3 regions of the Mesorhizobium sp. B2-3-7 genome follow, and region 1 is predicted to be linked to each of the others. Evidence: predicted binding sites of a transcription regulator. Region 1 holds the regulator's gene; each other region holds the start of a gene.

Evidence for each region. Region 1 encodes PhoB, which activates phosphate uptake and scavenging genes when phosphate is short. Its sites were predicted from a motif close to TGTCATNNANCTGTCAT; they were not measured.
Region 2: FJ940_RS13605 (esterase-like activity of phytase family protein) is a predicted target of PhoB. The motif match lies at 5,673-5,689, and genes of this name have one in related genera.
Region 3: ppk2 (polyphosphate kinase 2) is a predicted target of PhoB. The motif match lies at 7,796-7,812, and genes of this name have one in related genera.

Annotation. Positions count from the first base shown of each region.
Region 1 covers NZ_VFVV01000017.1:24,005-33,732, forward strand. The annotation lists gene FJ940_RS25810 (PAS domain-containing protein) at 1-2,198, shown strand, start outside; gene pstS (phosphate ABC transporter substrate-binding protein PstS) at 2,718-3,776, shown strand; gene pstC (phosphate ABC transporter permease subunit PstC) at 3,842-4,831, shown strand; gene pstA (phosphate ABC transporter permease PstA) at 4,835-5,686, shown strand; gene pstB (phosphate ABC transporter ATP-binding protein PstB) at 5,683-6,486, shown strand; gene phoU (phosphate signaling complex protein PhoU) at 6,512-7,219, shown strand; gene phoB (phosphate regulon transcriptional regulator PhoB) at 7,239-7,928, shown strand; gene FJ940_RS25845 (ROK family protein) at 7,936-9,177, opposite strand; gene xylF (D-xylose ABC transporter substrate-binding protein) at 9,437-9,728, shown strand, end outside.
Region 2 covers NZ_VFVV01000006.1:114,204-123,931, forward strand. The annotation lists gene FJ940_RS13585 (TMEM175 family protein) at 1-365, opposite strand, end outside; gene FJ940_RS13590 (SH3 domain-containing protein) at 708-1,007, shown strand; gene FJ940_RS13595 (MFS transporter) at 1,204-2,412, shown strand; gene FJ940_RS13600 (MATE family efflux transporter) at 2,425-3,897, opposite strand; gene FJ940_RS13605 (esterase-like activity of phytase family protein) at 4,065-5,555, opposite strand; gene FJ940_RS13610 (FAD-dependent oxidoreductase) at 5,867-8,278, shown strand; gene FJ940_RS13615 (trimethylamine methyltransferase family protein) at 8,291-9,728, shown strand, end outside.
Region 3 covers NZ_VFVV01000003.1:318,539-328,266, forward strand. The annotation lists gene FJ940_RS08435 (murein L,D-transpeptidase) at 1-1,078, opposite strand, end outside; gene FJ940_RS08440 (winged helix DNA-binding protein) at 1,428-1,943, opposite strand; gene FJ940_RS08445 (DUF6163 family protein) at 2,181-2,603, opposite strand; gene FJ940_RS08450 (enoyl-CoA hydratase/isomerase family protein) at 2,600-3,643, opposite strand; gene FJ940_RS08455 (DUF2066 domain-containing protein) at 3,837-4,667, shown strand; gene hemB (porphobilinogen synthase) at 4,756-5,787, shown strand; gene FJ940_RS08465 (dihydrofolate reductase family protein) at 6,031-6,678, shown strand; gene ppk2 (polyphosphate kinase 2) at 6,769-7,689, opposite strand; gene FJ940_RS08475 (aldo/keto reductase) at 7,929-8,972, shown strand; gene FJ940_RS08480 (hypothetical protein) at 9,053-9,199, shown strand; gene FJ940_RS08485 (DUF982 domain-containing protein) at 9,227-9,460, opposite strand; gene FJ940_RS08490 (GntR family transcriptional regulator) at 9,591-9,728, opposite strand, start outside.

The DNA of each region.
Region 1 (9,728 bases):
ATCGCGACGGCACGGTGCGGCAGTTGATGACGCGCAAGAGCCGGCTGGTGGCGCTGGACGGATCGGTGCATCTGGTCGGCTCCAGCACCGACATCACCGAGGTCAAGGCGCGCGAGCGGGCGCTGGAAGAAAGCATGCGCGAGAACGAGGTGTTCCGCAGCCTGATCGACAACGTGCCGGTGTCGATCTACGCCAAGCGCTCCGATCTCAGGCAATTCTACGTCAACAAGGGCTGGTGCGATCTCACCGGCTTCAGCAAGCAGGACGCGATCGGCAAGACCGATATCGAAATTTTCGGGCCCGACGGCGAAGCCTTCGTCAATGGCGACCTCGCGGTGCTGCGCAGCGGCGAAACCCAGGAGGTCGAGGAGACGGTGATGCTCCCGGACGGCAGCGTGCGCCACCAGTTCGCCCGCAAGGGCGCGATGATCGCGTCCGACGGGTCGCTCTACCTGATCGGGTCGACCACCGACATCACCGAATTGAAGCTGCGCGAGGCGGAACTGCGCGAGGCGCGCCAGCGCGCCATACTTGCCGACCGCGCCAAGTCGGAATTCCTCGCCAATATGAGCCATGAGATTCGCACCCCGATGAACGGCGTGCTGGGCATGGCCGAACTCCTGGCCAAATCCGATCTCGATCCGAAGCAGAAGACCTTCACCGACATCATCGTCAAATCGGGCAACGCGCTGCTCACCATCATCAACGATATCCTGGATTTCTCCAAGATCGATGCCGGCCAGCTGGTGCTCGATCCCGCCCCCTTCAATCTCGCCGAGGCGATCGAGGACGTGGCGACGCTGGTGTCGACGCGGGCCAAGGAAAAGGACCTCGAGCTCATCGTGCGCATCGAGCCTGGGCTCGAAAGCCTGTTCATCGGCGATGTCGGCCGCATCCGGCAGATCGTCACAAACCTGCTCGGCAACGCGGTGAAGTTCACCGAAGAAGGCCATGTGCTCGTCGACGTCACCGGCGAAAGTGTGCCGGACGGAACCAGGCTGACGATCTCGGTCACCGACACCGGGATCGGCATCCCTGAGGAAAAGCTGAAACAGGTGTTCGAGAAATTCAGCCAGGTCGACACCTCCTCGACGAGGCGGCATGAGGGCACTGGGCTCGGGCTCGCGATCACCTCGCGGTTGGTCGAATTGATGGGCGGCGACATCGGCGTGGAAAGCGCCGAAGGCAAGGGGTCGACCTTCTGGTTCACGGTCACGCTGCCCAGGGCCGGACAACAGAACGCGCAGCGCATCATGCCGGTGGACGTGACCGGCGCGCGGGTGCTGATCGTCGACGACAATGCCGTCAACCGCGCCATCCTGACCGAGCAGATGACGTCATGGACCTTCGATTCCTGCGCGGCCGAGAGCGGCGCCGAGGGACTGAAAGTGCTGATCGCGGCCGCCGCCTACGGCGTGCCGGTCGATTGCGTCGTGCTCGATTATCAGATGCCCGAGATGAGCGGCGCCGAGATGGCAGGTGTCGTGCGCAACACCGCCGGGCTTGCCGACACGCCGATCATCATGCTGACCTCCGTCGACCAGTCGCTGGCCAACACCAGTTACCGCGATCTCGGCATTGATGCCCAACTCATCAAGCCCGCACGCTCCTCGGTGCTCCTGGAAACGCTGGTCGCCACCATCCAGCGGCATCGCCACGCCACGGATGTCGCCCGGCCGCTTGCTGTCGAGGGAGGCGGCGGGAACAATCCGCAGTCACCGCCACCGGCGGCAGGGCAACGCGCGTTGCTGCAGCCGCCGCCGGTCAGGCCTCGGCTTGCCGCGACTGGCGGCGAGCAGCGGCTGGACATCCTCGTGGCCGAGGACAATGAGGTCAACCAGATGGTCTTCACCCAGATCCTCGGCGAGACCGGCTACGGTTTCGAGATCGTCGGCAATGGCCGCAAGGCGCTGGACGCTTTCGGCAGGCTCAATCCGTGCATGATCCTGACGGACGTCTCGATGCCGGAGATGAACGGGCTCGAGGCAACCGCCGCCATCCGCCGGCTGGAAGAGGAAACCGGCACGCATGTGCCGATCGTCGGGGTCACCGCGCATGCGCTCAAGGGCGATCGCGAACGCTGCCTGGACGCCGGCATGGATGACTATCTGCCCAAGCCGATCAGCCCCAGGGCCCTGCTCGAAAAGGTCGAGCGCTGGGTCGGCGCCGGTCGCCAGGCCCGGCGCAACGCGGGATAGACTTTGCGCCTTCGGCCGGATTGCGGCGAGAATCAGTCGGGGTCGGCCGCTGCCCTTCGAGCAAGACTATGGTGCGATCGCACCATATCAAAGCCTGCGTCCAGCCGGGACAATGACGGCATCGAATTTCCGCTCTCTCTTCTAGTTACGGGCGGGAGCAGCGACCGCCAGTATGAAGCAGCGTCAATCTACCCCAACGGACCTGTTTTTGGCGATGGCCCGGCCAAGACATCCTCTGGCCTCGAGCAACGCGCTCCCGTCCGGCTTTTCTTCGATCAGCGATCCATGCCGAATCCGATGGCTGTTTGGGTGGCCGGATCGCGCAAGTCCCTGATTCCCGAAGGCAAACCGGCGCCATGCCGCAGCCGCTAATCGCCATCGCCTTTCCAAGCGCCGGCGACGCGTTACCGGGCTGACACGAAACTGTCATGCGACTGTTATAATCGAACGCTATTGGCCTCAGCGGGCGCTGGCAAGGAATGGCGCCGAGAGACCATCTTCCGAACAGGAGCAGGCCATATGAGACATTTCATCCGCTCGGCGGCCGTTGCGATCGCAATGGCTGCGGCGTCCACCCTCACCCTTTCCGCGGCAATGGCAGCTGACATCTCCGGTGCCGGCGCCACCTTCCCTTACCCGATCTATGCGAAGTGGGCCGATGCCTACAAGAAGGAGACCGGCATCGGTCTCAACTACCAGTCGATCGGCTCGGGCGGCGGCATCAAGCAGATCAAAGCCAAGACCGTCACCTTCGGCGCTTCCGATGCGCCGCTGAAGGGCGAGGATCTCGAATCCACCGGACTTGCACAGTTCCCGATGGTGATGGGCGGCATCGTTCCGGTCGTCAATCTCGAAGGCATCAAGCCGGGCGAACTGGTGCTCGACGGCCCGACGCTGGCCGATATCTTCGTCGGCAAGATCACCAACTGGAATGACGCGGCGATCGCCAAGCTCAATCCCGACGTCAAGCTTCCCGACCAGGCGATCGCCGTCGTGCATCGCTCCGACGGTTCGGGCACCACGTTCAACTTCAGCTACTACCTGGCCGACGTCAGCGCCGACTGGAAGTCGAAGGTCGGCGTCAACACCGCGCTCGAATGGCCGGTTGGCATCGGCGCCAAGGGCAATGAAGGCGTCGCCAACAACGTCTCGCAGACCGGTGGCTCGATCGGCTATGTCGAATACGCCTACGCCAAGCAGAACAAGTTGACCTATGCCGACATGATCAACAAGGACGGCAAGAAGGTCGAGCCGACGGCGGCGGCGTTCTCGGCGGCGGCGGCCAATGCCGACTGGAGCTCGCAGCCTGGTTACGGCGTCATCCTGGCCAACCAGCCGGGCGCCGAATCCTGGCCGATGACGTCGGCGACCTGGATCCTGGTCTACAAGAAGCCCGGCGACGTGGCGGCGACCGGTGAAGCGCTCAAGTTCTTCGCCTGGTCCTACGCCAAGGGCGACGACATGGCCGGGGCGCTGGACTACGTTCCGATCCCCGACGCGGTCGTCAAGAGCGTCGAGGACATGTGGGCCAAGGACATCGTCGGCGAAGACGGCAAGCCGCTCTATTCCGCCATGTAATCCCTGCTGAACGAGGAGGGCGCTTCACGGCGCCCTCCCTGTCTTCCTTGAAACGCGAGGGCCAGATGACCGCCGTCTCCGAAGCCATGCCATCGTCGGCCGCCATGCGGGCCAGGGAAGCGACGGTCCGACGCTTCGCGCTCACCGATACGATTTTCCGGACGGCGACACGCTTTTCCGCCATCCTCGTCCTGCTCATCCTCGGCGGCGTGGCGATTTCGCTGTTTGCCGGCTCGTGGGAAGCGCTGTCGAAATTCGGGTTCTCCTTCCTGACGACCGAATCGTGGAACCCGGTCACCGAGAATTTCGGAGCGCTGGCCCCGATCTACGGAACCATCGTCACCGCCGCCATCGCCATCCTGATCGCCGTTCCCATCGGCATCGGCATCGCCATCTTCCTTACCGAACTCTGCCCGCGGCCACTCCGGCGCCCCATCGGCATCGCCGTCGAGCTGCTTGCCGGCATACCCTCCATCATCTACGGCATCTGGGGCCTGTTCGTGTTCGCGCCGTTCCTGCAGACGACGGTGCAGCCCTTCATCATCAAGCTTTTCCACGACGTGCCGGGACTCTCCAGCCTGTTTGCCGGCCCGCCCTACGGCATCGGCCTTCTGACCTCGGCGCTGATCCTTGCCATCATGGTCCTGCCCTTCATCACCTCGATCACCAAGGATGTCTTCGACACGGTGCCGGCGGTGCTGAAGGAATCGGCCTACGGCATCGGCTGCACGACCTGGGAGGTCACGCGCCGCGTCGTCATCCCCTATACCCGAGTCGGCATCATGGGCGGCGTCATGCTCGGCCTCGGCCGCGCGCTCGGCGAAACCATGGCGGTAACCTTCGTCATCGGCAACGCCCACCGCATCAGCGCCTCGCTGTTCGCGCCCGGCACGACGATCTCGGCGACCATCGCCAACGAGTTCACCGAAGCCGACGGCGATCTCTATACGTCTTCGCTGGTGGCGCTCGGCCTGATCCTGTTCGTCATCACTTTCCTGATCCTTGCCCTTGCGCGCTACATGCTGCTGCGCATGGACAGCCGCACGGGAGCCTGACCGATGTCGACGGCCACATCGCTTCACAATCGACGCAAGCGCAGGAATGCCGTGATGATGACGCTATGCGTCGCGGCGGCGGGCATCGGCCTGGCCTGGCTGGCGCTGATCCTCGGCGCACTGCTCTATAAGGGCCTGTCGGGTGTTTCGCTCTCTGTGTTCACCGAAATGACACCGCCGCCCGGCGATGCCGGCGGCCTGCTCAATGCCATCTACGGCAGTATCATGATGACAGTCATCGCCGTCATCGTCGGCACGCCGATCGGTGTCCTCGCTGGGACCTACATGGCCGAATATGGCCGCTTCTCGCGCCTCACCACCGTCGTGCGCTTCATCAACGACATCCTGCTGTCGGCACCCTCGATCATCGTCGGCCTGTTCGTCTACGAGCTGCTGGTGCGGCCGATGGGACATTTCTCGGCGATTGCCGGTGCCGTCGCACTGGCCATCCTGGTCATCCCGGTCGTCGTTCGCACCACGGAGGACATGCTCAACCTGGTGCCGAACGCCCTGCGCGAGGCCGGCGCCGCGATCGGCGCGCCGCGCTGGGTGGTCATCCGCTCGGTCGCCTACCGTGCGGCGCTGTCGGGCATCGTCACCGGCATATTGCTGGCCATCGCCCGCATTTCCGGCGAGACGGCGCCGCTGCTCTTCACGGCACTCAACAACCAGTTCTGGTCGAGTAATCTCAATGCGCCGATGGCCAGCCTGCCCGTCACCATCTTCCAGTTCGCTCTCAGCCCCTACGAGGAATGGCAGCAGCTGGCGTGGACCGGCGCACTCATAATCACCCTTACGGTTCTCGGGCTGAGCATCTTCGCCCGCAGCCTTACCGGACGCAGAGAGGACAGATGAAACCGATGTTGTCCACCGAGTTGAATACGCCCGAAGTCGCGGTCGAGAAAGCCAAGATCGAGGTCAAGGGCCTCAATTTCTACTATGGCCAGTCGAAGGCGCTGAAGGATATCAGCCTGTCGCTGCCCGAGCGCAGCGTCACCGCCTTCATCGGGCCTTCGGGCTGCGGGAAGTCGACGCTGCTGCGCGTCTTCAACCGCATCTACGAGCTTTACCCGAGGCAGAGCGCCGAGGGCCAAGTGCTGCTCGACGGCCAGAATATCCTCGACCGTTCGCAGGATCTCAACCTGCTCAGGACCAAGATCGGCATGGTGTTCCAGAAGCCGACGCCGTTCCCGATGTCGATCTACGAGAACATCGCCTTCGGCGTCAGGCTCTATGAGAAGCTCAGCAAGGCGGAGATGGACGGCCGTGTCGAGCAGGCGCTGAAGCGCGCGGCACTGTGGAGCGAGGTCAAGGACAAGCTCAACGCCAGCGGCCTCAGCCTTTCGGGCGGCCAGCAGCAGCGCCTCTGCATCGCCCGCACGGTGGCGGTGAAGCCGGAGGTCATCCTGCTCGACGAGCCTGCCTCGGCGCTCGATCCGCTGTCGACCGCCAAGATCGAGGAGCTGATCGACGAGTTGCAGGCCGATTATACGATCGTCATCGTCACCCACAACATGCAGCAGGCGGCGCGCGTGTCGAAGCAGACCGCCTTCATGTATCTGGGCGAGCTGGTCGAGTTCGACCGCACCGAGAAGATCTTCACGTCGCCCCGCGAGAAGCGCACGCAGGACTATATCACCGGCCGCTTCGGCTGATCCCAGGCATACGAGGACCAAGATCATGGCCGAACACACAGTCGCAGCCTTTGACGAAGATCTCGGACAGATCAGCAGGCTGATCCGCGACATGGGCGATCTCGCCTCATCGATGGTCGGCGGCGCGACCAAGGCGCTCCTGAATTCCGACAACGCGCTCGCCCAGCGCGTCGTCTCCGACGACGCGATCATGGATGCGCGCCAGCGCGAACTCGACGACCGCGCCATCACCCTGATCGCCAAGCGGCAGCCCATGGCGGACGATCTGCGCCATGTCGTCGGCTCGATCCGCATGGCGGGCGATCTCGAACGCATCGGCGATCTCGCCAAGAACATCGCCAAGCGCGTCGGCACCGTCGGCCTTGCCGCCACGCCGCGCGACCTGTCGCACTCCATCGACGCCATGGCGCAGCTTGTGCTGATCCAGGTCCAAGGCGTGATCGAGGAGTATGCGGCGCGCGATGCCGCGGCACTTGCCAAGCTGCGCGCCGACGATGAACGCATCGACGTCAAATACACGTCGGTCTTCCGCGAGCTGCTGACCTACATGATGGAGGATCCGCGCAACATCACCGCCTGCACGCATCTTTTGTTCTGCGCCAAGAATCTCGAGCGCATCGGCGATCACGTGACCAACATTGCCGAAAATGCCTATTATGTGCTGACCGGCACGCAATTGCCCGCCAATCGCCCGAAGCAGGACGAGACGGCGATGTCGGCGCCAGCGGCTTGACGGCAGGGGTGACCAGTCGATGATCGCGCCACGCATCATGGTGGTGGAGGACGAGGAGCCGCTGGGTGTGCTGCTCCGTTACAATCTGGAATCGGAGGGTTATCAGGTAGAGGTGGTGACGCGCGGCGACGAAGCCGAGATCCGCTTGCAGGAGAATGTCCCTGACCTTCTTGTGCTCGACTGGATGGTGCCGGCGGTGTCCGGCATCGAGCTCTGCCGCCGTCTCCGCATGCGGCCCGAGACCGAGCGGCTGCCGATCATCATGCTGACGGCGCGCGGCGAGGAAAGCGACCGGGTGCGCGGTCTCTCCACCGGCGCCGACGACTATCTGGTCAAGCCGTTCTCAACGCCGGAATTCATGGCACGCGTCAAGGCGCTGCTGCGCCGCGCCAAGCCCGAAGTTCTGTCCAGCGTGCTCAAGGTCGGCGACATCGTGCTCGACCGTGAATCGCACCGGGTCTACCGCAAGAAAAGCGAGATCCGGCTCGGGCCGACCGAGTTCCGCCTGCTCGAATTCATGATGCGACATCCCGGCCGCGTGTTCTCGCGCAGCCAACTGCTCGACAATGTCTGGGGCGAAACGATCTATATCGACGAGCGCACCGTGGACGTGCATGTCGGCCGGCTGCGCAAGGCGGTCAACAATGGCCGCATGCCTGACGTGATCCGCACCATTCGGGGCGCGGGGTATGCGATTCGCGAAGACTAGGGATATGTCACGCAACGTTCTCGCCCACGCCTGATTTCGCCTGTGCCCCCGGCGCGAAAATCTCCTGGTCGACGAAGGTCAGCGCGCGCATGGCGCAGCCCTCGCGGATCAGTGGCAGTTCGTTCGGCTCGGTGTCGAAGGAAATCGATTTCGAGTGCTGGCCGCCGGCGGTCTGGGCAATGGCCTCGCGCAGAGCCGGCTCGATCAGGTCGAAGGCGGCGGCGCTGACGCCGACCATGGCGACCGGCGCCGGATCGATCAGCGCGAACAGGCTGCCAAGGCCGTAACCCAGCGCCTCGCCGGCCTTGCGGTAGGCTTCGCGCTCCGGCCCGTCCTTTTCGCGCGCCGAGGCCGCCAGGGTGCGCATGTCGGCGTCGCTGACGTCGACGGGCTCGGTGTCCTCGCCAAGCTGCCTCGCGTTGCGCCAGATGGCATAGTTGCCGGCATAGGCCTCGACGCAGCCGCGCCGCCCGCAGCGGCAGAGCGCCCCGCCGGGGCGATGGATCATGTGGCCGAACTCGCCTCCGGATGAATGGGTGCCGGTGAACAGTTCACCCTTCAGCACCAAGCCCATGCCGATGCCGTGCGACAAAAGGATGGCGATGAAGTCGTCGCGGTAGCGCTGGGGATCGCGCCAGCGCAGCGCCACCGCCATCATGTTGCAATCGTTCTCCATGGTGGCGGGAATGCCGAACTCGGCCTCCAGTATGTCGGCGAAGGCGATGTCGGTCTGCGGCGTGATCGGCGACCACAGCATGGTGCGCGCATCCGTGTCGGTGATGCCCTGGATCGCCAGCGCGATACGGGCGATGCTGCCGACGTCGAGGTCGGGATCCTCGAACCGCCGCCTGACGATGGCCACGCATTCGCCGATCAGCGCCTCGCGCGACAGGGTGAGCGTGTCCAGCCGGCGCTGCTCTTCAGATATCACCTGGCCGGCATAGTCGATGACGGCGACGGAGAGAAAATTCAGCGACAGCACCACGGTCATCACCGCCGCGGCTTCAGGGTTGAGGCTGAGGCCGACCTGCGGCCGGCCGCGTTTCAGCGCACCGGCCTCGCTCGGCTTGCTCTGCGCCAGGATGCCTTCGCCAATCAGGTCGGAGGAGATCGCCGATATGGTGGAATGGCTGAGCCCGGTGGTCGCGGCAATCTCGGTGCGCGAGGGCTGCCCGGCACGGCGCACGGCCGCGATCACCATCGCCCGGTTGCGTCGGCGCAAATCGTCGTGGCGGATTCCGACCGACATGTTTCTCGCATCCTCCCCGTCGCCGCGTTCTCTCCCCAGGATCCCGACGACCGTCAAATACTGGCAGAACCGGCCTTGGCTGTCATTATTTATTCCGGAGCTCGAAAAAAATTCACGAGGACATCAAAATACATCAGAATCGACGTTGACAGCGTTCCGACGATGGACCAGTGTTTTTTCGAGGCTCGAAAAAATAGAGCCTTTGTGCCGGCCTACGGGCCTGTTTGGTCGCGCCATACGCGGCGCAGGGAGGATTAAGATGAAGAGATTCACAGCCGCCATCCTGGCGGGTGTCGCCATGTCGCTGACGCTCGCGTCGGTCGCGCAGGCGAAGGACAAGGTCATCGGCGTTTCCTGGTCGAACTTCCAGGAAGAGCGCTGGAAGACCGACGAGGCCGCCATGAAGAAGGCGATCGAAGCCGCCGGCGACAAGTATATTTCCGCCGACGCCCAGTCCAATCCCGGCAAGCAGCTCACCGACGTCGAGAGCCTGATCTCCCAGGGCGCCAATTCGCTGATCATCCTGGCGCAGGACGCCTCCGCCATCGGCC
Region 2 (9,728 bases), on a different contig from region 1:
AGAATGAAGTAGGCGATGGCGCACAGCGCAAGATCGGCGCCGTAGACGGCGACCGGCACCGGCGCGAAATGGTTTTCGCCCATGAAGGCCGTCGTCACCGGCATCAGCGACAGCCAGAACAGGAGATTGAGGTTCGCCCACAACACGCGGCCGTCGACCCGCTGCACGGTGTGGAACATATTGTGCAAATTGTTCCAGTAAAGGCCGACGTTGATGAAGGACAGCACGTAGCTGAAAAAGATCGGCCATAGCGGCAGCAAGGCCGAGAGATCCTCGCCGTGCGGCACCTTCAGTTCAAGCACCATGATGGTGATGATGATGGCCACGACGCCGTCGGTGAATGCCTCGACCCTGCCTTTGCCCATGATTTGCGCCCTATGTCCGGTGTCGATCGTTGAAGATGGTAAATCGTTAGCTGATGTTGTCAGGCCGATAAACGCCATCCGGGAAATTTCTCAACTATATCAGGGGAAACTCTCCCGCCAGGCCGGCTCGCGGCAATGGTTTGCTGTGGCAAATTGTTGACTTTTCTTGCCACAATCCTCCATCGAAGACAGGCTCGGCTGAACCACATACGGCCGAGCGATCGAATGGAGTGACGGACGAGATTTCGATTTCTGCTCTGCCTCGCGACCATTCTGGCCGCCATCCTCGGCACGTCGGCCGCCGCGTTCGCCTACAGCGCCCACACCACCACCAACCTCAACGTGCGCTCCGGGCTCGGGTCGGGATATGCCAAGGTGGGGACGCTGCCAGCCGGCTACAGGGTGAACGTCACCGGCTGCCAACCGGGTTGGTGCAGAATCCATGGCGGCGGCTTCAGCGGCTGGGCCAGTTCCGGCTATCTCTCGCGGGCCCATGTCGTTCGCCCGCCGGTGATCATCGTGCGCCCGCCGCATGGTCCGCCGCACTGGCAGCATCGCCCGCACCGTCCTCCGCACCATCGCCCACCGCACAAACCGCGTCCCGGGAAGTGCAAGATCGCACCAGGTTTCTCCTGCAAATAACGGATTGCAGCGGGGTCACACGACAGGATGTCGTGACGGATCGGAACCATCGGCTCCGACACGAGCCTGTTCAGCCAACGGGTTTCCCGGTCCAGACAACGTCCGTCATGCTGTCAGGAGCCCGCCGGCCGGCCGGAACGTCGGGAGTAAGGGCGCGTTAAGGTCGCGATCCCTGAACCGATGAAGAGGTTTGGCCATGTCCATTCGTGACTTGGCGCACACGCGCAACGAAGCAGGCGGCGAGGCTCTCGCAATTCCGGTGGTTGCCACAATGATCGCCGTTCTGTTTGCCGGCAGCACGGTGCTGACGCCGCTGTACATCATCTACAAGCAGCAATTCGGCTTTTCACAGATCACGCTGACGCTGGTCTACGCGGTCTATGTCGTCGGCAATCTCGGCGCCCTGCTGATGTTGGGCGGCGCGTCGGATGTCGTTGGGCGCCGGCCTGCCGCTCTCGCGGCCATGATCGTCGCCGTCGCCAGCGCGCTTGTCTTTCTGTTCGCCAACAATGTCGTTCTGCTCGATGTGGCGCGCGTCCTGAGCGGGCTTGGCATCGGTGTCGGCGCGGGGACCGGAACGGCATGGATCGCCGAGCTTCTCCCCGGCGCTGACAAGGCGCGCGCCAGCGTCATTGCCACCAGCACCAATTTCCTGGGCCTCGGTTTCGGCGCACTCGTTTCGGGACTGTTGGCGCAGTATGAACCGTGGCCCTTGCGCCTGGTCTTCATCGTTTATCTGGCGGCGCTTGTGATCGTCTCCATCCTGGTCTGGCGTACACGCGAAACGGTGGCGGAGCCTGGCGGCCTCGGGCAGATTTCCATGCGGCCACACTTTGCCGTGCCGGATGAAATCCGCGCGCGCTTCGTCGCGCCGGCGGTGACCGGTTTCGGCGCCATGGCGCTGGTCGGCTTCTATGCCGCGGTGGCGCCAAGCATCCTGGCGCAGCAACTGCATGAGACGAACCATGCTGTCGCCGGTGCGCTGTTCTTCGAATTGGCGATCGTCACCGCGCTCAGCATCGTAGCGCTGAAGCAAATGCAGAGCGGCAAGGCCATGCTGACCGCGCTGGCGTTGATGATTCCCAGCATCCTCATGGTGGTGGCGGCGCAGATGCTGGCGTCGATGGCGCTGATGATCGCCGCCACCGCCTGCTGCGGCGTGACGGCCGCACTCGGCTATCGTGGCAGCCTGCAGGTGGTGAACGAGATCGCACCGGAGGATCGCCGCGCCGAAGTGGTATCCAGCTTCTTCATCTGCTGCTTTATCGGCAATGCCTTGCCCGTCATCGGTATTGGCATCATCTCGACCTATGCCAGCCCCATCGCGGCCAGCCTGGCGTTCGCCGGCATGATCATCGTGTTTGCGCTGGTCGCGCTGGGCTTTGGGTTGAAAAACAGGCCTTGAGAGCGGCCAGCTTCAGCCGTTCGGCGTCTCTGGGGAAAAATGCGCGCGCTGGCGCGGCACGCCGAGCCCGGTGTCGGGCGGCTCGCCGGCGGCCGGCCGGTTCTCGATCATGTGCAGGGTGCGCCAGCCGCCGAGACGGTAGTAGGCCGCGGCCAGCAGCAGGGAGGTGATCGAGCCGGCCGGGAAACTCCACCACAGCGCTTCCTCGCCGATCACATCCCGCATGAAATAGGCAAAGCCGGTGCGCACGACCAGCACCGAGATCACCAGGATGACCAGCGGCGGCATCACGGCGCCCGTGGCGCGCACGGTGGCGAACAGCACGATGGTGACGCCGAACAGGATGAACGACCAGGACGCGACGTTGTTGATGTGAGCGGCGATGTCTATCGCCGCGCTGTCGCGGCTCAGGAACAGACTGAGGATCGAGCGGTCGAAGACCCATAGAAGTGCCACGAGAGCACCGGTCAGCACCAGGTTGAAGCCGACGCCTGACGCTGCGATGCGGCTGATGCGGTCCCAGCGGCCGGCGCCGACATTCTGCGCCGCCATCGAGGACACGGCCGCGCCGATGGCGAGCGCGGGCATCTGGATGTAGGTCCATAACTGCGCGGCGATGCCGTAGGCGGCGGCCACCTGCGAACCGTAGGAATTGACGATGCCCATCACCGTCAGGGCCGCGGCCGAAATCACGATCATCTGCAAACCCATCGGAACGCCCTTGAAGACGACGACGCGCAGCAAGGCGGGGTCCGGCCGCAGCAGCGCCAGATTGGCGCCGGCCAGACGCAGCGGATGCTTGCGGACATAGAGCACGATCAGGATGGCAATGACGCTCACTGTCTGGCCGACAAGCGTCGAGGTCGCCGAGCCGGCGATGCCGAGCTCGGGGAACGGCCCGATGCCGCGGATGAGCAGTGGGTTCAAGATGATGTCGAGCACGACGGCGAGCGCCATGAAAAAGAACGGCGTGCGCGAATCGCCGGCGCCGCGCAGCACCGTCATGACAAAGGACAGAAGGTTCATCATCGGCACGGCGACGAAGATGATGCGCAAATAGGAGCGCGCCAGCGGCAAGGCGTCGGGCGGTGTGCCGAGCGCGCCCAGAATGGTGTCGACCCAGATCCAGCCGCAGACGGCGAACAGCACCGAGACGAAGAAAAAGAAGGTGGCGCTGGTGCCGACGATGCGGCGTGCCTCGGGGAGATCGCGGGCGCCGACCGATTGCGCCACCAGTATGGTGGCCGCCATGCCGATGCCGAATACCGTGCCGAGGATGAGGAACAGCACCAGATTGGCATTCGAGGTGGCGGTAAGCGCGGATTCGCCGAGGAAGCGGCCGACCCAGACAGCGTTGACCGAGCCGTTGAGCGATTGCAGCACGTTGGAGCCGAGCACCGGCAGGGCGAACAGCAGGAGCGTGCGCGGAATGGGGCCGCTGGTCAGGTCACCGGTGCGCCGGCGCGCGGGCATCTTTTCATCCATGGCGGGCATCCGGCAAAGCTGGTTCTTTTGAGTCCGGCACGCAGGATACCGCAGGCCCGACCGGGATGCACCCTTGCGAAAGGAGCGACGGCGGGCAAGGCACGCCGTCGTGCATCCGATCAAGCTTGTCGGGCAGGAGGCGCCAGGCGGCGCCTGCTGCAAGATGCTTACTTCCTGGCGAGGCCGGGAAGCGTGACCTGATAGACAAGGAACATGGTGTCGACATCGGCGCCGTCCTCGGCCTTGTAGGGCGCGCCGACCTGGAAACCGTCCTGGGCGAGGAAATCGTTGTCGTTGGCGACGAACAGGAAATAGTCGTCGGGCAGCTTCGGATCGAGCACGCTCGCCAGCGACATCGCTTCCCACTTTTCCGAGAGGTTGTCCTTGTCGTTGGGCGCGCCATTGTGCAGCCCGAAGCGGGCAAGCTCGGCCTTGTCGTTGATGTCGATGAACGGCATCAGCCTTGCCGGCGTGACCGACGGATCGAGCACGCCCTTGCGCGCCACCGGCTTGTCGGCGGCATCGAAGGGACCGCCGGCGATGTCGGTCGCGCCGGAAAGGTCGACAATGTCGATCTTGCGATACAGCGACTCTTCGCCCTTCAGGCCCTGGCCATTGCCGCTGTCGCGCGCCAGCATCAGGAAAGCCGTGTCCGACAGCGCCACGATCTCGCTTTGCGCAGCCACCTTGGTCTTGCCCTTGGCGTCCTTGAACACCGGCAGCGGCACGACATATTCATGTGCCAGCTTGAGATGGGCAAGATCGGAGGCGTCATAGACCAGCGCCCTGGTGTTCTGGCGCGTCGAGGCCGAATCGCCGCCGTCCTGCCGGGTCGCCGACTGCAAAACCGCGATCACGAACTTGCCGTCCGGCGTCATTGCCATGCCTTCGAGGCCCTGATTGTTCTGGCGGCCGGTCTCAGGATCCTTTGGGTCGGGTTCGGCAGCACCTGGGCCCGGATTGTCGGAAGCAAAATTGGCCGTGCCGTGGCGCATCGGCACGAGCGCGGCCGGAGGCTGGGTCGCCGACATCAGACGGCCGTCGGCGGAGAAGCGGTAGATGTCGGGACCGTATTCGTCGGAGACGAGCATGGTGCCGTCGGGCAGCCGCACGATCGCCTCGTTGTCGAGCGCGAGCTTGCCATTGTCGGCCTGCGGCAGGACAGGCATGTCGCCGGCGGCGGGACGCACGCCGTTCAGCGGGTCGAGACCGGTGACGTCGGCACCCTTGTCGTCGGTCAGGAGCATGGTGTCGGCGAGCGTCGCCTTGACGCCGGTCTGCTCCTGGCCGGCCGCGGGCGCGGCACCTGGTGCCACCGGGGCGAACTCGATGTTGATCGTGTTGAGGCGCGGCCGGTAGTCGGTGGTACCGACGACGTTATAACCGCGGTCGGGCAGCAGCCACAGCGAGCCTCTGTAGGTGCCGGCATCATGCGTCCAGCCCGCGGTGTCGATCGACATGCCGGAGCCGGAGCCGAAGGTCTCGCCGAACCTGTCGCGCTGGCCGGCCGGGATGCGGCCAACCCCCACCAGCCCCTTGTTGACGAAACTGGCGCCGCCGACGCTGGCCGAGCTGTCGGCGAAGGCAGGCAGCGAAACGGCCGAGGCCACCAGCGCGGCGGCCAGCAGCCGCAACGAGAACGAGCGTAAATGCGTCATGGATATCCCCTTGATGACAAAGCGCCGGGACGGCGGAATTCCGAGGTTGCCTGGGGGCGGCGAGGCTGCCGCCCTGGAGGGCGGCTATGCCCTCGCCAAGCGGTCTAAGGCGCGAACATGATGCTTGCATGACAGTTGGTGACGCATTCGCGTCGGCCCGCCGCGACGCTGCTGGGGAAGTGCGGCCGCGCCAAAAAATCGATCGTTCCGAGACAGGTTCGACACCGTCCAGGAGCTGTTCGCAGTACTAGACACTCATGTACAGTACGTATATGGTTCCGGTTTCGAACAGTCCGTGGAGGAGGGAAGCCTTGAAGTCTCACTACCGCGCAGTCGTCATCGGGGGAGGAGTGGTGGGCGCTTCGGTGCTCTATCACCTGGCGCGGTTCGGCTGGTCGGATGTGGCGCTGATCGAGCGCGCCGAACTGACGGCGGGCTCCACCTGGCATGCGGCGGCAGGGTTCCACGCGCTCAACGCCGATCCCAATGTCGCCGCGCTGCAGGATTACACCATCAACCTTTACCGCGAGATCGAGGCCGAATCCGGCCAGGACGTCGGGCTGCACATGACCGGCGGCGTCAACATAGCCAGCGATCCGGCGCGCTGGGAGTGGCTGAAATCGGCCTGGGCGGTATTCCAGTCGGTCGGCATCGAGACCGCCCGGCTGGTGACGCCTGACGAGATCAAGGCGATCTGCCCGATCGTCGACGTCACCGGCGTGCTTGGCGGCCTCTACGATTCCAACGAGGGCCATCTCGACCCTTACGGCACGACGCATGCGTATGTCGGTGCCGCCAAGAAGCGCGGCGCCGACGTGATCCTGCGCAACCGCGTGGTCGAGCTGAAGGCGCGGGCCGATGGCCATTGGGACGTGGTCACAGAGCAACGCACCATCACCACCGAGCATGTCGTGAATGCCGGCGGGTTGTGGGCCAAGCAACTCGGCCGCATGGCCGGGGTTGAACTGCCGGTGACGCCGATGGAGCACCATTATTTCGTCACCGAGGACATTCCGGAAGTCGCTGCCCTCGACAAGGAGATCGGCCTGGCCGTCGATCTCGACGGCTTTTCCTATCTGCGGCAGGAGCGCAAGGGCGTGCTGCTCGGCGTCTACGAGCAGAACCCGAAGCACTGGAACATGGACGGCGCGCCGTGGGATTACGGCATCGAGCTCATCCCCGAAGACATCGACCGCATCGGCCCGGAACTTGCCAAGGCGCATGAGCGCTTCCCTTGCCTGGCGACGGCAGGCATCCGCAAATGGGTCAACGGCGCCTTCACCTTCACCCCGGACGGCAATCCGATCGTCGGGCCGGTCCGCGGCCTGAAGAATTACTGGGTCGCCTGCGGCGTCATGGCCGGCTTCAGCCAGGGCGGCGGCGTCGGCAAGTCGCTGGCCGAGTGGATGATTTACGGCGAGCCGCAGGCCGACATTTTCGGCATGGACATCGCCCGCTACGGCGCCTTCGCCGCAAACCGGGAATATCTCAGGCAGACGACGCGACAGTTTTATTCTCGTCGTTTCGTCATGACCTTTCCCAACGAACGGCTGCCTGCGGGCCGGCCGCTGAAACGCCCCGGCGCCTATGACGGCATGAGTGCGGCGGGCTGCGAATGGACGGCTTCCTGGGGGCTGGAAATCCCCGCCTATTTCGCGCCGATGGGATTCCGCGAGGAGACGACGCTCAGGCGCTCCAACGCCTTCGACATCGTCGGTGACGAGGCGCTGCAAGTCCGGCGCGCCGCCGGCCTCATCGATATCTCGGCCTATGCGCGCTACGCGATCACGGGACCGGGCGCGGAGGCCTGGCTCGACAGGCTGCTGGCCTGCAGGCTGCCGAAGGCGGGACAGGCGAGGCTGGCGCCGATGCTCGGGCCGGACGGGCGGCTGAAGGGCGATCTCACCGTCTTCAACTGGGGCAATGGCGACTACTGGCTGATGGGCTCCTACTATCTGCGCGAATTCCACATGCGCTGGTTCGAAGCGCATATGGCTGAAGGCGTTTGCGTCACCGATATTTCAGATGCGATGTCGGGCTTTCTGGTCACCGGCCCCAATGCCAGAAAGATCGTCGAGCGCACGACGCACCAGGACATCTCCGCCAAAGCCTTGCCATTCATGGCATGCGGCGAATTCGACATCGGCATGGTGCGGGCAAGGATGGCTCGCCTCTCCATCGCCGGCGAACTCGGCTTCGAGATCAACTGCCCGGCCACCATGCATGCCACATTGCGCGAAACGCTGCTTGCCGCCGGCGAGGATCTCGGCCTCGCCGAGATTGGCTATTACGCACTCAACGCGCTTCGGCTGGAAAAGAGCTTCGGCATCTGGTCGCGTGAATTCACGCAAGGCTACACGCCCGGCCAGACAGGGCTCGACCGCTTCATTGCTTTCGACAAGGGCGATTTCATTGGCCGCGAGGCGGCGCTGAAGGAACGCAAGGCCGGTGTTGCACGACGGATCGTGACGCTGGAAGTCGATGCCATCGACGCGGACGCCAGCGGCTTCGAGCCGGTCTGGCACGGCGCTCGGCGCGTCGGCTTCGTCACCTCCGGCGGCTTTGGCTACACGATCGGCAAGAGCGTCGCGCTGGCGTTGGTGGATGACGATTTTGCCGAGGAAGGAACGGCGCTTTGCGTGCACATTGTCGGCACCGAGCGGCCGGCGCGTGTCATTCCGGCTTCGCCCTACGATCCCTTGGGCAAGGCGATGCGGCAATGAGGAGGTTTCCGGATGATCGATGACGCGGCACGCGAAGGCAGGCGCGAGCGCCGGCGAGGACGCATCGGCGAGGCCGGCAGCGAGAGCAGCCGCCGGCCCAATTACCGCTCTCTGAAGAACCCATTCCTGCCGCAGCCAATCTTTTCGGACGACCACGTCGCCTCGATCCACGACACGGCGCTGCGCGTGCTGGAGGAGCTGGGCATCAAGGTTCTGCTGCCGCAGGCGCGCGACCTGCTCGCTCGCGCCGGCGCCCTGATCGACCCCGAAACCGACATGGTGCGGATCGGCCGCGACATGGTGGCGGCCGCACTGGCCTCGGCGCCAAAATCGATCCAGACCCATGCCGGTGACCGCTCCCGCGATCTGACGCTGGAACTCGGGTCGATGACCTTCCTGGCAGGGTGCGGCGCGCCGAACGTCACTGACCTCGAACGCGGCCGCCGACCAGGCACACTGGCGGCCTTCGAGGAGTTCATCAAGCTGGTGCAGCATTTCGACGTGCTGCACATGCTGGGACCTTGCGTCGAGCCGCAGGACATCGACAACCGTTTTCGCCACTACGCCGTCAACCGGGCGCAACTGACCCTGTCGGACAAGCTTCCCTTCATCTTCGCGCGCGGCACCCCGCAGGTCGACGATAGTTTCGACATGATCAGGTTGGCGCGCGGGCTGTCCGAGGACGAGTTCCGCTCGGGCGCCCATTGCTACACCGTCATCAACACCAATTCGCCGCGCCAGCTCGACATCCCGATGGCGCAAGGCATCATCGACTTCGCCAGGGCGGGCCAGGTCCTGATCATCACGCCCTTCTGCCTGGCGGGTGCGATGGCCCCGATCACGGTGGCCGGCGCGCTGACGCTGCAGCATGCCGAGGCGCTGGCCGGGTTGACGCTGGCGCAGATCGTGCGGCCGGGCGCGCCTGTCGTCTACGGCTCCTTCTCCTCCAATGTCGACATGAAATCGGGCGCGCCGGCCTTCGGCACGCCGGAACATATCAAGGCGACGCTGGGGGCCGGCCAACTGGCGCGCTTCACCGGCCTGCCGTGGCGTTCGGGCGGCGGCAGCGCGGCCAACATCTCCGATGCGCAGGCGGCGCATGAGACGCAGTTTGCGCTGTGGGGCTCGGTGCTGGCGGGCGCCACCGTGTGCATCCATGCCGCCGGCTGGCTGGAGGGGGGGCTGAGCGTTTCCTTCGAAAAGCTGGTCACCGACATCGAGGCGTTGCAGACGGTGGCTGAACTGTGCGCCGCCACGCCCGGCGACGACGATGCCATCGGCTTCGAGGCGATCGCCGAAGTGCAGCCCGGCGGCCATTTCTTCTCGGCAGGTCACACCATGGCGCGCTACCGCACCGCCTTCTACGAGCCGCTGGTGGCCGACTGGTCGAATTTCGGCAACTGGACGCAGGCCGGTTCCAAGACCGCAACCGAACGCGCCACCGGTATCT
Region 3 (9,728 bases), on a different contig from region 1:
GCTGACGGTCCCAGCCGGGCGTGTCGCGCAGGATCCAGGTGACGAGGTCGCGCACGTTCTGCACGCGCACGCAACCCGAGGAATCGAAGCGCATCATCTTGCCGAACAGGCTCTGCTGCGGCGTATCGTGCATGTAGACACCGTCCGGGCTCGGGAAATTGATCTTCACCGACGCCATGGCGTTGTCCGAACCGGGGTCCTGGCGGAAACGGTACTTGGCCGCGTCATCGGTCGACCAGTCCACATTCATCGGATCGACTTCGCTGCCGTCTGGCGCAAACAGGCGAATATGGCTGTTCTTGAGATAATCGGGGTCCTTGCGCATCAATGGGATGATGTCCTTGCGCACGATCGACACCGGCGCGTTCCAATATGGATTGACGATGATCTCGTTGATCTTGGAATTGACGATCGGTGTCTGGCGATCGATCTTGCCGACGATCGCGGTATGGCGAAGCACGACGCGATCGTTCTCGACCGCCTCGACCTGCGCTGCCGGAATATCGACCAGCACATAACGGCTGCCAAGCGTGCCCGCCTTCTCCTTCAATCGCTGGAGATTGGTTTGCAACTGGCCGAGCCGGATCTGCGCCGAAACGTTCATCGCCGCGTAGGTATATTTGCCCAGCGCTCCGTCGGCCGGCAGGCCGTGGCGCAATTGGAAGCGCTTGACCGCCGAGTCGACATAGGAATCGAAGGCCGTCGAGATGCCGGCGCTCTGCGACAGGTCGCCGGCGACCATCAGGCGCTTGCGCAGCGGCACGACATCGGGATCGTCGACGCCGAGCTGCAGTTTCTTGGTCGCGGGAACCTCGACCCAGCCGCCCTGCCCGACAATGTTCTGGTACTGCGCCACAGCCTGCTCGGTGAAGGCCACGGTCTGCGGGCTGAAGATCGGCAGCGTCGAGGCCACCTTGCCGCCTGCGCTGGCGCGGGCGTCGAACTGATCGTCCCAGTTGCCGCGCGCCGAGGACTTCAGGATGTCCCCGATCACATCCTGCGCGCTGGCGCGGCCGGCAACAACGGCGGCTGCGAGCGCGGAGGCTCCGGAAAGGAAGAAACGGCGGCTGGTTCTCATGGACGTTCCAGACATTTGTAGCAGTTCGAACACTTGCTGCGTTGATCATCGGGCGATCTCGCCCGCACTCTAAAATTGGCAATCTTAACAATTAGCCAACCATGGTCCGCATCACCTCGGTGTGAAAACGCGCAAGGCTACGCGGCTGCGGGTGAACTCATGGTCTTCACCACAGCATCACTGTCATCTTCGGTTCCATTGGAATATGGCGGCAACGTGGCCTTGGCCCGCAATTTGCTTCGGCCAGCGCAACGAAAAGAAAAGACCGATGCTTTTCGGCACCGGCCCTGACTGGAGGTCGCTGTTGCGGCCGCGCTTCTGTGGCGCGGCTTCTGATTGGGGATGTGGCTTACATCCGGTAAGCGATGGTGTCGTTCCAGAAGCGGTCGAGGCGCTGGAGGGCGCGGTTCATCTGCTTGAATTCATCGGTGTTGATGCCGCCGACCTGCTCGATCGAGCCGACATGGCGCTCATAGAGACCGGCGACCACGTCCGCCACCTCGTTGCCCTTCGGCGTCAGCGAGACGCGGACCGAACGACGGTCGATGCGCGAGCGCTGGTGGTTGATGAAGCCGAGATCGACAAGCTTCTTGAGATTGTAGGAGACGTTCGAGCCGAGATAGTAGCCCCGCGAGCGCAACTCGCCGGCAGTCAGCTCCGAATTGCCGATGTTGAAGAGCAGCAGCGCCTGGATGGCGTTGATGTCGGAACGGCCATTGCGGTCGAACTCGTCCTTGATCACGTCGAGCAGACGGCGGTGCAGGCGCTCGACCAGTTGGAGCGATTCCATGTAAAGGGAACGGATTGCCTCGCGGCGATCGTCGGAAACGTTGGCGGTCTTTGCCGCCGGACGCGAATTGATCATTGTCTTTGCCTCTCGTTTGTCGCCCTGGTGATTTTTTGTTTTTCACCTTGATCGCGACACTATCGAATACTCATAAAATTCGACTTAAACGCCAAGGCTAACAAGAGCTTACCGGTAATAGGTTTCGCAAGACGCTTAACGAACGGTCACTCGAGCAAGGATAATTAACCTAAAGATTTAGCCAATGATTTCAGGGCGAAATCCGATCCGCCGGATCGCCGGCGGCGCGTGCCGGCTTCAGGTCCGGGGCGACCGCTTCTGCAGATAGATGACGAGGCGGAAAACGACATAGAGCAGCGCCACCCCCGCATGCGAGACGACGATGAGCGGGCGGCGGCCGAAGAGTTCGGGAAAGCCGGCATACATGACGATCTCCGTCGCGGCGCAGATGAACCAAATCACCGGCCCCCAGGAAGCCAGCATCCATAGGCCGGCTGCGGCAAAGGGAAAAAACACGGCGAGCATCACCGCTGCCACCTGCCAGTGGACCGGCATCAGGTCGAAGCGCCACAGCGAGCCGGGATAGAAGCCGATAAGCCTGATCCAGTACAGGATACCGAACAGCAGGCAGTATCCTGATATGATTCGCTGGAACCAGGCGAAGATAACCTCCACCCCTGAAGGCTGAAGCACGACGCGTCTGGACGTCACCTCACTCATAGCGCGAGTTCCCGTTCACCGAGCGAGGCAAAATAGGCATCGACATCCGCGTCGTCGACCGCATCGAGGGTTGCCGGCAGCCATTGCGGCTTGGAACCCTTTTCGATGATGGTGGCGCGTATGCCTTCGTAGAAATCGTGGCCCGCGAGCATCCGGTTGAGGATGCGGAACTCCATCTTCATGCATTGATCCATCGGCAGCGTCAGGCCGGCAGTGATCTGGCGCCAGGCGACACGAAGGCTGGTCGGCGAGCGCGTCAGGATCGTCGCCAGCGTCCTTGCCGCAAACTCATCGCTCCCTGCCGCCTGCTCCAGGCTGCCGATGATATCGGCAAGCGACGCCTGCGCGAAGTGATGGGCGATCGCCTCCAGCACCTGCCTGTCCGTCTCGCGCTTCGCCGGGATGAAGAAGCCGCGCAGCACCGATTCGGGATCGCCGGTGGCGGCGAGCTGGTCGAGAAAGCCAGCCTGGTCCTGCGCCTTGATCGTATGCGTGGCCAGCCCGGACCACAACGCGTCGCCATAGCGGATACGATTGCCGGTCAGCGCCAGGTACATGCCGAAGGAACCTCCAAGATCGGGCAGCAGATGGCTGGCGCCGACATCCGGGAAAAAGCCGATACCCACCTCCGGCATGGCGAACTGCGCATTTTCCGTCATCACCCGGTGCGATCCATGAAAGGAGATGCCGACGCCGCCGCCCATGACGATGCCGTCGATCAGCGCCACATAGGGTTTTTTGAAACGCGCGATCTGGGCGTTCAGCCGATACTCGTCGGCGAAGAACTCGACAGGCGGCTTACCGGCCCGGCCGGCCTCATAGATGTGGAGAATGTCGCCCCCGGCCGAAAACGCCCTACCCTCGGCCTTGACGACGACGACGTCGACGCTCCAGTCCCGCTCCCAAGCGTGCAATGCCTTGGCGAGTGCATTGACCATGCCGTGCGTGACCGCATTGAGTGCCCGCGGCCGCGTCAACGTGACGATGCCGGCCCGGCCCAGATGTTCGAAGCGGATCTCGTCGCCTCCGCCAAAATCCATCGTGAAAGAATCCCTCCCCCGCTCCGCCGGGACTGAAGTGCTAAAGCGTGGCCCATGGCCGCGTCAATGCCGGCATGCCGGCAGCGCGTCTTGGCTCGTGCCGGAGCCTAGTGCTAAAAGAGCCGTTGTGGCCGCAACGCCGAGAACCACGGCGACTGCGCAGCTGTAGCGGGTTTCCAACGGGGTGTTGCTCATGGCTGGATTTGCGCGCCTCGTGCCGATGACGATCGGGCTGATCATCATTTGCCTGGCTTTGCAACCGACCCTGGCGGCAAGCCTCGCCGATCTTTACCAGTCGCAGACCATCGTCAACGGTCGGTACGAGAAGAACCGCCAGGCCGGCTTCAAACGTTGCCTCGACGCGGTTCTGGTCCGGGTTTCCGGCGACCAGCGCCTGCCGGCGAAACCGGAGATGGCGGCGCTGCGCGACAAGGCCGGCAGCTTCGTGGCGGCCTTTCGCTACCGCGATCGCATGGAAGGCATTCCCAACCATGACGATCAGGGCACGTATGATCGGCCTCACAATCTCTACTGCCAGTACAGCCCGGCGATGATCGATCCGGTGCTGGCTTCGCTCGGCAGCAGGCCATGGCTGACCGAAAGGCCACGGCTGGCGGTGTTCTTGTCGACCGAGCGCGGCGTCAAGCATTTCGCGCTCGATGCCGATGACGAGCGCGGCGTGCTGATGCGCGAGTCGTTCGGCAATGCCGCCGCGCCGGTTGCCATGCAGGTAACCTTCCCAACGGCAGCGCTGCTGTCGAAGGCGGGGCTGGACGACAGGATCATGCGCGAGGCCGACATGGCGAAGCTGGACACGGTTGCGAAAATGGCCGGCGCCGACCAAGCGCTTTCCGGCAGCATCGTCTGGAGCGACAAGGAGTTGGGCTGGATCGCCGACTGGCGGCTGGCGAAGGCCGGCAAGACCTACGCCTGGCAAGTGCGCGGCGTCGGCTTCGACGAGGCGTTCCGTGTCGGCATGCGCGGTGCGGCGCAGATCCTTTCGGGCAACGGGCAACCCGAATAAGGACCCGGCCGGATTGCTGGCACAAACGTGTCGCATTGGTCAGCACCACGGGTGCGTGATAAAAGCCGGCCAAACGAGAGTTTTGGCGATGAACAGATTCACCCCCGCAAAACCTGCCGGCGCGCGCAGCGTCGACGACATCACCGGCAGCCGCCGCTTGCGACGCATGCGCAAGGCCGACTGGTCGCGGCGCCTGGTGCAGGAGAACAGGCTTTCCGTCGACGACCTGATCTGGCCGATCTTCGTCGTCGACGGCAGACAAGTGCGCGAGCCGATCGCCGCCATGCCGGGCGTCTTCCGCCTGTCGATCGACCTTGCCGTCAAGGAGGCCGAACGCGCGGCGAAGCTCGGCATCCCCGCGCTTGCCACCTTTCCCAATGTGGACATTTCGCTGCGCGACGAGACCGGCTCGCATATCCTCGACCCCGACAACGTCATCAACCGCGCCACGCGCGCGATCAAGGACGCGGTGCCTGAGATCGGCGTCATCACCGACGCCGCGCTCGACCCGTTCACCAGCCATGGTCATGACGGCATCCTGCGCGACGGCCTCATCGTCAATGACGAGACGGTGGAACAGGTAACCGCGGCGGCCGTCATACAAGCAGCGGCCGGCGCCGACATCATCGCGCCGTCCGACATGATGGACGGCCGCATCGGAGCCATCCGCGACGCGCTCGACGCAAACGGTTTTCAGGACGTGGCGATCATGTCCTATGCGACGAAATTCGCCTCCGCCTTCTACGGGCCGTACCGCGAGGCGGTCGGCACGGCCGGCCTGCTCAAGGGCGACAAGAAGACCTATTACATCGACCACGCCAATTCCGACGAAGCGGTGCGCGAAGCCGAGCAGGACCTGGCCGAAGGCGCGGACATGCTGATGGTCAAGCCCGGCCTGCCCTATCTCGATATCATCCGCAGGCTGAAGGACGAATTTGCGATGCCGACCTTCGCCTACCAGGTGTCGGGCGAATATTCGATGATCAAGGCGGCGGGCGCCAATGGCTGGATCGACGGCGAAAAGGTCATGCTGGAATCGCTTCTTGCCTTCAAACGCGCCGGCTGCGACGGCATTTTGACCTATTTCGCCCCTGAGGTGGCGGAGATGCTGAGAGCATAGTTTCCCCAGCGCCTTCAAACCATATGCTCTTCATGGACCCACCGGCAAATGAGCCGGTATAGCGGCTGTCTCGGCAACCGCCATTTTGGCATCCGCACCAACCATCAGGCAACACTCTGGACATCGCATAGGCGAAGTACGGATATGCATCTTTTCGATCGCGGAAAATACTACTTGCAATTTGCAATCGGTTTGCTAGAAAGTAACTGCTTGCAAAATACAACTGGTCTGAGGAGGCTTTCCATGTCCAGACTTCGCGTCAACGCATTCACCTTGTCGCTCGACGGTTACGGCGCCGGTCCCGACCAGGATTTGAAAAACCCGCTCGGCGTCGGTGGGGAAGCCCTGCACAAATGGATGATCGGTACCCGCACCTTCCGCAAGATGGTGCTCGGAGACGATGACGGCACAACCGATATCAACGAGGCGTTCGCGGCGCGCAGCTTCGAGAATGTCGGCGCCTGGATCCTCGGCCGCAACATGTTCGGGCCGATCCGCGGCGAATGGCCTGACGAAAACTGGAAGGGCTGGTGGGGCGACAACCCGCCCTATCATGTGCCGGTCTTCGTGCTGACCCACCATGCGCGCGAGCCGATCGTCATGGAGGGCGGCACGACCTTTTACTTCATTACGGATGGCATCCATTCGGCGCTCGAGCAGGCAAGGGCAGCGGCCAATGGCAGCGATGTGCGGGTCGGCGGCGGCGTCGCCACCATCCGGCAGTACCTCCAGGAGAGGCTCATCGACGAGATGCATCTGGCGATCTCGCCGGTGCTGCTCGGCTCCGGCGAGCACCTCTTCGCCGGGATTGATATGCCGAAGCTCGGCTACGCGTGCAGCGAACAAGTAGCGACGCCGCTTGCCACGCATGTCGTCATCAAGCGGACTTAGGAATTAGTTGTCTGCGACAGTGGGAATTGGCAACCCTTGGTGCAGATCCTTTCTCCCCGTCACTATACGGGGAGAAGGACAAACTCTCGTTCAATACTTCTCGGGCACGTAGAGCTCGCGCGGCAGCACCTGGCGCTCGTATTCGGGATTGAAGACCCGCTCGGGCAGCGTGATCTCCTCGTGCGGCACCTCTTCATAGGGAACCTGCTGCAAGAGGTGGTCGATGCAGTTCAGCCGGGCGCGCTTCTTGTCGTTGCCCTCGACGATGAACCAGGGCGCCTCCGGAATGTTGGTACGGGCGAAGGTCTCTTCCTTGGCCTTGGTGTACTGTTCCCAGCGCACCCGCGACTGCAGGTCCATCGGCGACAGCTTCCACTGCTTCATCGGATCGTGGATGCGCATCAGGAAGCGCATCTGTTGTTCCTCGTCGGTGATCGAGAACCAGTATTTGACCAGCGTGATGCCCGAACGGACCAGCATGCGCTCGAACTCCGGCACGTCACGGAAGAATTCCTCCACCTGATCGGGCCCAGCGAAACCCATCACCCGCTCGACGCCGGAACGGTTGTACCAGGAGCGGTCGAACAGAACGATCTCGCCGCCGGCCGGCAGCTGCGGCACATAACGCTGGAAATACCATTGCGACGTCTCTCGCTCGGTCGGTGCCGGAAGCGCCACGACGCGGCAGATCCGCGGGTTGAGCCGCTGGGTGATGCGCTTGATGACGCCGCCCTTGCCAGCCGAATCGCGGCCTTCGAAGATCACCACAAGCTTCTTCTTGTGGTAGGCGACCCAGGATTGCAGCTTGATCAGCTCGGATTGCAGCCCGATCAGGTCGCGAAAATACTGCATGCGGTCGATAGAAGGCGGATGCGCGTTCTTGTAGATCCTGGCGATCTCCAGCGACAGCGCCGGTTCCGACATCTCCAGTTCATAGTCCTCGTCGAGCGTGTCGGCGAGTTCGGCTTCCAGCCAGTCCCGGGCGCCGGACTTGGGTATGGATTCATTCATCGGTGTTCCTCCATCTGCAAGCTGCCGCCTCCGGCAACGACCGGGCGCACTGGTCGCGTCCTGACGGCGGCGCGCAACGCCCTGATCGACTGAGTATAGGCCGGCAATGACGGTTTTATTGCAGGGGCACGCCACGGCCGCTCATCGGTGTGCTGGGGCCGGAGGGCGACAAGCCGCACGGATTGTCCTACAAATCCAGCAACCTGATCGGGCCATTCTTCTCAATCGCGAGGACTGACATGGAATACCGCACTCTCGGCCGTTCCGGCCTGAAGGTTTCGGCGCTGACGATGGGCACCATGACCTTTGGCGGCGCCGGCCCGTTCGCGGCTGTGGGCAACAGCGATCTCGCCGAGGCGAAGCGCATGATCGATCTGTGCATCGATGCCGGCATCAATCTCATCGACACGGCCAATGTCTATTCGGACGGCCTGTCGGAGGAGATCATCGGCGAGGCACTCGGCGGCAAGCGCAGGAACGACGTGCTGATCGCCTCGAAGGCGCGCATGCGCATCGGCGACGGTCCCAATGACGAAGGCCTGTCGCGCCATCATTTGATCCGCGAATGCGAGAAAAGCCTTAAGCGGCTCAAGACCGACGTCATCGACATCTATTTCCTGCACGAATGGGACGGCGTGACGCCACTCGAAGAGACCATCGCCGCGCTCGACACGCTGGTCGGCCAGGGGAAGATCCGCTATGTCGGCTGCTCCAACTATTCCGGCTGGCAGGTGATGAAGGCGCTCTCCATCAGTGACACCCGCCATCAGCCGCGCTTCGTCACCCAGCAGATCCACTACACGCTCGAAGCACGCGAAGCCGAATACGAGCTGCTGCCGATCTCGGTCGACCAGGGATTGGGCGTGCTGGTGTGGAGCCCACTGGCGGGAGGCCTGCTGTCGGGCAAGTATCACCGTGACAGCCCGACCGCGCGCCAGGTCGCCGGCTGGTCCGAACCGCCAATCCGCGACGAGGACCGGCTGTGGCGGATCGTCGATGTGCTGGTCGAAATCGGCAAGGCCCGCGGTGTGTCCGCCGCACAGGTGGCGCTTGCCTGGCTGCTTGGCCGGCCGGCTATCAGCTCGCTTGTGATCGGCGGGCGCAACGAGGCCCAGTTCAGGGACAATATCGCGGCGGCCAGCCTGACGCTGGCCGGCGAAGAACGTGATCGCCTCGACGCGGTCAGCCGCCCGCCCCTGCTCTATCCCTATTGGCATCAGCAGCTGACGGCAAAGGAGCGTTTCGGCGCCGCCGACCTTGTGATCGACCGAAGCAGCTTATAGGAACCCTGGTGCCGGCTCCGAGACGTCGGAAGGCGAACGACGCGTAGTCAGCCCACAAGAACAGCAAAAAAGGAGCCGCTATGGCACGAGCACCAAATTACGATCAGGAACGCAAAGAACGCGATCGCCAGAAGGCGGCCAAGAAGGCCGAAAAGCTGGCGGCCAAGGCTGCGGCGCGGGAGCGTCAGAAACCCGAGACTGACGCCGAGATTGAAACAGAGGAATGACGGCGCGCGGCGGCAATCCGGCCTGGATCAGGCCGGCGCCTTGTCGCTGACGAAGACGTCCACTTCACGCGCCGCCGCGATAAAGGCGCGCCTTGCGTTCATGGCCGGCTTGTCGCCGGCCAGCGCATCGTGGCAGGCCTGCAGCGCCGCGCGATGCTTGGGGGTGCGCTTGCCGGGCCAGCTGTTCATGAGATAGTCGGAAGCCTCGCGGGCCGAGCGTAAGAGCTGTGTACTTCCCGCCGTGACTGATTTGACGGTCACGGGTACTTCAAATCGGTTGTTTTCCATCGCCCGGTCCTACGCCATCGGCGTCCGCGAAGCGAGGCCGAAAGTGGGGCTCGGGGCCGGTGGTCCTTTTTTCGGCGGCGAGTGGCCTGCCCTGCAGGCCGCATTATGCCGCCACGACGGCAAATCCCCTGGCGCGAAGGCCGCGGCGATCATTGGCCAGCGACGTCAACAGACGGTCGCGACTGCCCACGATATGCTCCGAGAGCAAGCGCGCGGCTTCCTGTGCATCGCCGCTCCGCAC